DNA from 2 places in the Lysobacter sp. CA199 genome. Region 1 is predicted to be linked to the other one. Evidence: riboswitches for the same ligand, from Rfam matches in the RefSeq annotation. Region 1 holds a riboswitch; the other holds the start of a gene.

Region 1 (3,422 bases):
CCAGTTCTTGCGCGCTGATCGCGAACACCAAGCCTTCGACGCGATCGTGCGCGTCGCCGCTGGCTTCGACGATGGGGTGATGGGTCTGGCCGCTGGTGGCGACGACCTGTGGGTCGTCGATCTCGACCATGCTGCGGCGAAAGCCGACCAAGGCATCGCTGCGCCCCTGCAACAAGCGGCCGAAAGTGGCCTGCTGCACGGCGGGCAGTTGCAAGGTGCCGTAGGAAAACAATCGCTCGGTGAATTCGTCGCTCATGCTCGCTCCAGGGTGTCGTCGCGGCGCGCGGCCGCGATCGTGCGCCGGTCCCGACGGTTCGAGGCCGCGGAATCGTAGGCGGGCCCGGGCACGCTGGGTGAAGGCAGCGCGCCCGGATCTTGCGGCTCAGTCTTGCGCGATGGCGGCAGCCTGCGCGCGCAACGCCTGCCAGCGCCGCGCCAACTGCGCGGCGAACAGGGGCGCGGCCGGCGGATGCACGGCGAAGTGCAGGAACGGTTCGATGAACTCCAGTTCCATGATCCGGAACACGCCGTCGGCGACCACGCCGTCCACGCGCACATAGGCCTGATCGCGATAGCCCAGTTCGGCCACCGCCTGCAGCGCGCGTCGCGCCGAAGCCAGGATCTGCGGCGTCGGCGCGGTCGGATCGGAGGTGCCGCCGAAATAGGTCTGCACGCGATAGTCGTCGGCGCCGGGTTTCTTGAGCACGGCGTGGCTGTAGACGCCGCCGAAGAACAGCAGCGACCACTCGCCCTGTTCGACGATCTGCGGCATGAACGGCTGCACCAGATAATCGAGTTCGCGCGGCAGCGCCGCCAGTGCCTGTTCGAACGGCGCGCTGCCGATGCAGCCGCGCACCGTATGCCAGGCGCCGCCGCTGACGCTGGGCTTGACCACCACCTCGCCGCTCATCGCGGCCAGCGCCGTCGACAGCTCGCCGCCGCGCGCCAGTACGGTCGGGATGATCGGAACGTCCTGCGCGGCCAGATCCAGCAGATAGCGCTTGTCGCTGTTCCAGATCAGCAACGGCAGCGGATTGACGATGACCGCGCCGAGCGACTCGATGTGCGCATACCAGGCGAGGAACTGGGTGTAGTGCTGGAAATAGTCCCAGGTGCTGCGCACCAGCAGCGCGTCGAACGCGGACCAGTCCACCGACGGATCGTTCCACATGCACGCGGTGGTCTCGATGCCGTGCGCGCGCAGCGCATCGACCAGGCCGGCGTCGTCGGGATCGACCTCGGGATGGACTTTCGAGGTGACCAGCGCGATCGACAGGGCAGGATCGAACCGCAGCGGTTCGGCGGGGTGGGAAGACGCGACCGACCCGAGTCCGCTCGATGCGGTGTCGGGCGACAGGTCGGTGGGAGTTGCGGTATTGGACGCAGGCATGACGCCTCCTTGATCGGGAGGGCGCCCTTGGTCGGCATCGCGGACCGAGCGTGGCGGAGCGTGTGGGCTCCGTCGCAGCACCCCTCGGCCCGGACTGCGCGGCGCCGCGTGGGCGCTTGCGCAACTGGATCGCATCGTATTGACGACGATGCGCGCTTACTGTCCGGCAGCCGCTCGGCGGGTGTCAATACGAACGGCGGTATCGGCGCGCATGGCATGCGAATTCGCGAAAGCTTAGCGTGCCGTTTTTGACGGGCGCAAAAATCTATCGTCGAAAGCGACGCAATGGCTGGCGAGGCGACTGCCCATGCCGTCATTTCCGCGAAGGCGGGCTCTGCTTTATTTCGGCGGAGCCGAACATCCAGAGACTTCAGCGTCGTCCATCCAGTCCGTCATTCCCGCGAAGGCGGGAATCCAGAGACTTCAAACGTTCTCGCACGAAAGGCCCTGGATTCCCGCCTTCGCGGGAATGACGAGCAAAAGCAAAAGCCTTAGGCAAAGCCCCAAAGCAAAGCCTCAAAGCAAACTCTCCCGGCAACGCCCATCAATACCCAGCCGCCTGCCCGTCCTTACGCGACTCGCTCGCCCCGATGTAACCGCCGTTCGGATTGACCATGATCGCCTGATAGCCGCCGTAGGGCCCATGCGCGAACCGCACGCTGTGGCCGCGGCGCATCAGCTCGCGCACGGTTTCGTACGAATAGCCGGTTTCCAGATCCAGCTCGCCGCCGTCGCTCATCACCGTCGCCTGTCCGGCCGGTTCGGTCGAACCGTCGTGCTGGATGCGCGGCGCGTCGCCGGCTTCCTGCAGGTTCATGCCGAAGTCGATCAGATTCATGATGATCTGGGCATGGCCCTGCGGTTGCATCGCGCCGCCCATCACCCCGAACGACAGCCACGGCTTGCCTTTCTTCGTCGCGAAAGCGGGAATGATGGTGTGGAACGGCCGCTTGCCCGGCGCGAAAGAATTGGGATGACCCGGCTTGAGCACGAACTGCTCGCCGCGGTCCTGGAAGATGAAGCCCAGCCCCGGCGGCGCCATGCCGCTGCCCATGCCTCGGTAGTTGGACTGGATCAGCGACACCATCATGCCGTCGGCATCGGCCACGGTCATGTAGATGGTGTCGCCCTGGTCGAGCTGCGCGGGCGTGGCCGGCTGCACTTCCTTGAGCGCCTTGTCCAGCGAGATCAGCTTGCGCCGCTGCGCGGCGTAGTCCTTCGAAATCAGCTTGGCCACCGGCGATTGCTTCTCGAACGCCGGGTCGGCGTACCAGCGCGCGCGGTCGGCGAAGGCGAGCTTCTTGGCTTCGGCGAACAAGTGCACGTGCTCGACGCTGCCGAATCCGTACGACTTCAAGTCGTAGGCTTCCAGCAGATTGAGAATCTGCAGCGCCGCGATGCCCTGGCCGTTGGGCGGAAGTTCCCAAACATCGACGCCGCGGTAGTTGCTGCTGACCGGTTCGACCCACTCGCCCTGGTGCGAGGCCATGTCCTCGTAGCTGAGGAAACCGCCGTTGGCCTTGAAGTAGGCGTCGATGGTGCGGGCGATGTCGCCCTTGTAGAACGCATCGCGCCCGCCCTTGGCGATCTGCTCCAGGGTGTTGGCCAGGTTCGGGTTCTTCCACATCTCGCCGGTGCGCGGTGCGCGTCCGTCGATGGTGAATTGCTCCTTGAAGCCCGGCCATTTCGACAGACGGGGCACCGAGGCGTTCCAGTAATAGGCGATCACCTCGTGCACCGGATGGCCTTCGCGCGCGTAGCGGATCGCCGGCGCCAGGTCCTCGGCGATCGGCTTGCGGCCGAAGCGTTCGTGCAGCGCGAACCAGCCGTCGACCGTGCCGGGCACGGTCACCGGCAGCGGGCCGTGCGGCGGGATTTCCTTGAGCCCGCGTTTTTCGAATTCGGCCAGGGTCAGCGACTTGGGCGAGCGGCCCGAGCCGTTGTAGCCGTAGAGCTTCTTGGTTTTCGGATCCCACACGATCGCGAACAGATCGCCGCCGACGCCGTTGCCGGTGGGTTCCATCAGGCCGAG
Region 2 (3,422 bases), on a different contig from region 1:
ACGCGGTTGAAGGCGATCCAGCGCTGATCGGGCGACCACTGCAAGGTCGCCAGCGACAACGGCGACGGCAGGCCTTCGATCTCCAGGCGCTTGCCGCTGTCCACCTCGAGCAGGCTCAGGCCGGCGCCGAAGCTGAAGCGGCTCTGCGCGCGCACGCGCGGATGAATGCGCAGGCCGGCGAGCTTGAGTTCGGGCTGCGCGACCACCGCGATGCCCGGCAACGACGGCGTGAGCACCATCGCCACGGTGTCGCGCCGCGGGCTGAGGAACAGCGTCGGCGCGCGCGGCGCGTCGGCGATGGCCTGCAGCGCCTTGGGCGGCAGTTGGTAGCCGTCGGCCAGGGTCTGCGGCGCGGGCGCGGCGGCGGGCTTGGCGGTGCGCGCCGAGGCGTCCTGCGGCATCAGCGCCAAGGCCAGAGCGGGCGCCAACACGCTCAGCAACAGGCCGCCGCGGCGCAGGCGTGGCGGTAACAGGCCGTCGCGGCCGGGACGTCGCGGGTTGGATTTCATTGCGATGCGATCCTGGTGGAATGAAAGACGGTGCGGCGCATACCGCTCGGCATGCCCGCCAGGGGCCGAGCTTAGCCCGGCCCGGCGACGCCCGGCGTATGCCATTGGGGCTGCCCGGCGGCACTGTCGCAGCGGGTCGCGGGACGCCGGCCGACTGTCCACAGTCGGCGCGGGCCGGCGGGCGTTCGCGGTCGTCGAAGTGGCGCGGTCGCGGCCTGCGCCGCTCCTACAGGGGCGCCGTGCAGTCCGCGAGGTCCGACTGTAGGAGCGGCGCAAGCCGCGACCGCGAAATCACGCCAACCACGAACCCACCCTACCGCCACGACCCCCGCACCCCGCGGCTTGGCCACCCCACCCGTCGTGCGGCCGCCATACCCGCCGCGATATACTGGCCGCTCAGCCCGCCGAGGGGCGCTGCGACCGTGTATGCCACGGCCAGGCTCGGCGAGGTGTAGGCAGCAACGGCGCCCGGTTTGAGTCCAACGACTCGCCGGACCCGGCATTCCCGCCGGCTCCCCAAAGAACTGGAGCTCCTCCCGATGAACGCAGTACCCAAAACCTTCTCGACCGAAGGCGATTACAAGGTCGCCGACATTTCCCTGGCCGACTGGGGCCGCAAGGAAATCGACATCGCCGAGCACGAGATGCCGGGCCTGATGTCGATCCGCAAGAAGTACGCCGCCGCGCAGTCGCTCAAGGGCGTGCGCGTGACCGGCTCGCTGCACATGACCATCCAGACCGCGGTGCTGATCGAGACCCTGCGCGACCTCGGCGCCGACGTGCGCTGGGCCTCGTGCAACATCTTCTCGACCCAGGACCACGCCGCCGCGGCGATCGCCGTCAGCGGCACCCCGGTGTTCGCCTGGAAGGGCGAATCGCTGGAGGAATACTGGGACTGCACGCTCGAAGCGTTGACCTTCCCGGGCAGCGGCGCGGACAAGCACCTGGGCCCGCAGTTGGTCGTCGACGACGGCGGCGACGTGACCCTGCTGATCCACAAGGGCTATGAGCTCGAAAACGGCGACGGCTGGGTCAACACCCCGTCGGGCAACCACGAAGAACAGGTGATCAAGAACCTGCTCAAGCGCGTGCACGCCGAGCGTCCGGGCTTCTGGCACACCGTCGTGCGCGATTGGAAGGGCGTCTCGGAAGAGACCACCACCGGCGTGCACCGTCTGTATCAGCTGGCCGAGGCCGGCGGCCTGCTGGTCCCGGCGATCAACGTCAACGACTCGGTCACCAAGTCCAAGTTCGACAACCTCTACGGCTGCCGCGAGTCGCTGGCCGATGGCCTCAAGCGCGCGATGGACGTGATGCTGGCCGGCAAGGTCGCGGTCGTGTGCGGTTACGGCGACGTCGGCAAGGGCTCGGCCCATTCGCTGCGCGCCTACGGCGCCCGCGTCGTGGTCACCGAAATCGACCCGATCAACGCCCTGCAGGCGGCGATGGAAGGCTTCGAAGTCAACACTGTCGAGAGCACCCTCGGCCGCGGCGACATCTACGTCACCACCACCGGCAACAAGGACGTGCTGACCCTGGCGCATATGTCGCAGATGAAGGATCAGGCGATCGTCTGCAACATCGGCCACTTCGACAACGAGATCCAAGTCGACGCGCTGGTCGCTTCCGGCGCCAAGCACCTCAACATCAAGCCGCAGGTCGACAAGTACACCTTCCCCGCTTCCAACGGCGCGCCCGGCAACTCGATCTTCCTGCTGGCCGAAGGCCGCTTGGTCAACCTGGGCTGCGCCACCGGCCACCCGAGCTTCGTGATGTCGAACTCGTTCTCCAACCAGACCCTCGCGCAGATCGACCTGTGGGCGAACAAGGACAGCTACGAGCCCAAGGTCTACATCCTGCCGAAGAAGCTCGACGAAGAAGTCGCGCGCCTGCACCTGGAAAAGATCGGGGTGAAGCTGACCACCCTGACCGACGACCAGGCCAAGTACCTGGGCGTGTCGGTGGACGGTCCGTACAAGCCGGATCATTACCGCTACTGATCGGTTCGCCTTCGGGCGATGCGGGTTAAGAAAACGGGCGCCTTCGGGCGCCCGTTTTGTTTGATGGGGCACAGAACCAAGACTTCGCATTGCGTCGGCCGCCGATTGACCGCGTCGCGGCTCGCGCCGCTCCTACAGTCTGCCTTCGATGCTACGACCGCCTCTTGTAGGAGCGGCGCAAGCCGCGACCGCGCCAACCCGAACCACTGCGCAACCGCGATCGTCGACCACAGCCCAACCAGGCGAACACCGTCTCCGCACAACCTCTCTACAACGCCAACCGCTCGCGCAACTCCCGCGACTGCCGCCGCGAGACTTCGATCCGACTGCCGTCCTTGAGTTCCAGTTCGAAGCCGTCGTTGACCGCCAGATCGACCGCCTTGATCGCGCGCAGATTCACCAGGGTGTTGCGGTTGGCGCGGAAGAACAGCGCCGGGTCCAGTCGCGCTTCCAGTGCGCTCAGGCTGCGCGCGAGCAAGGCGCATTCGCCGCGGAACCAGACCCGGACGTAATTGCCGTCGACGACGATGCGGCTGATCTCACGCAAGGCGACGAACCAGCAGCGCTCGCCATCGCGCAAAAACACTTGATCGTCCGCGCCGAGCAGGGCGCGCGGCGCGGCGTTACTCCAGGCGCTTTCGGACAGGCGCGCGCGGGCGCGCTGCAAGGCCTCGGCCAGGCGCGCGGGGTCGACCGGCTTGACCAGGTAATCGAGCGCATTGGATTCGAACGCGCGCACCGCGTACTGGTCGTAGGCGGTGGTGAACACCACCAGCGGCGCGCTGTCCAGGCCCTCGATCACCTCGAAGCCGTTGCCCGACGGCATCTGGATGTCCAGCAGCACCAGGTCAGGACGCAGCCGCTCGATCGCCGCCTGCGCCGCGGGCACGTCGTCGGCCTCGCCCAGCAGTTC

The links. Region 1 has a riboswitch for S-adenosylhomocysteine ahead of ACTOWJ_RS13790 (ATP-grasp domain-containing protein). Riboswitches for the same ligand answer to the same signal wherever they lie in the genome.
Region 2: another riboswitch for S-adenosylhomocysteine. It lies ahead of ahcY (adenosylhomocysteinase); the one in region 1 lies ahead of ACTOWJ_RS13790 (ATP-grasp domain-containing protein).

What each region holds. Positions count from the first base shown of each region.
Region 1 covers NZ_JBQJIL010000007.1:103,920-107,341, forward strand. The annotation lists gene ACTOWJ_RS13785 (gamma-glutamylcyclotransferase family protein) at 1-256, opposite strand, end outside; gene ACTOWJ_RS13790 (ATP-grasp domain-containing protein) at 383-1,390, opposite strand; S-adenosyl-L-homocysteine riboswitch at 1,403-1,482, opposite strand; gene ggt (gamma-glutamyltransferase) at 1,935-3,422, opposite strand, start outside.
Region 2 covers NZ_JBQJIL010000010.1:113,916-117,337, forward strand. The annotation lists gene ACTOWJ_RS19055 (prolyl oligopeptidase family serine peptidase) at 1-401, opposite strand, end outside; S-adenosyl-L-homocysteine riboswitch at 910-986, shown strand; gene ahcY (adenosylhomocysteinase) at 1,049-2,509, shown strand; gene ACTOWJ_RS19065 (LytR/AlgR family response regulator transcription factor) at 2,778-3,422, opposite strand, start outside.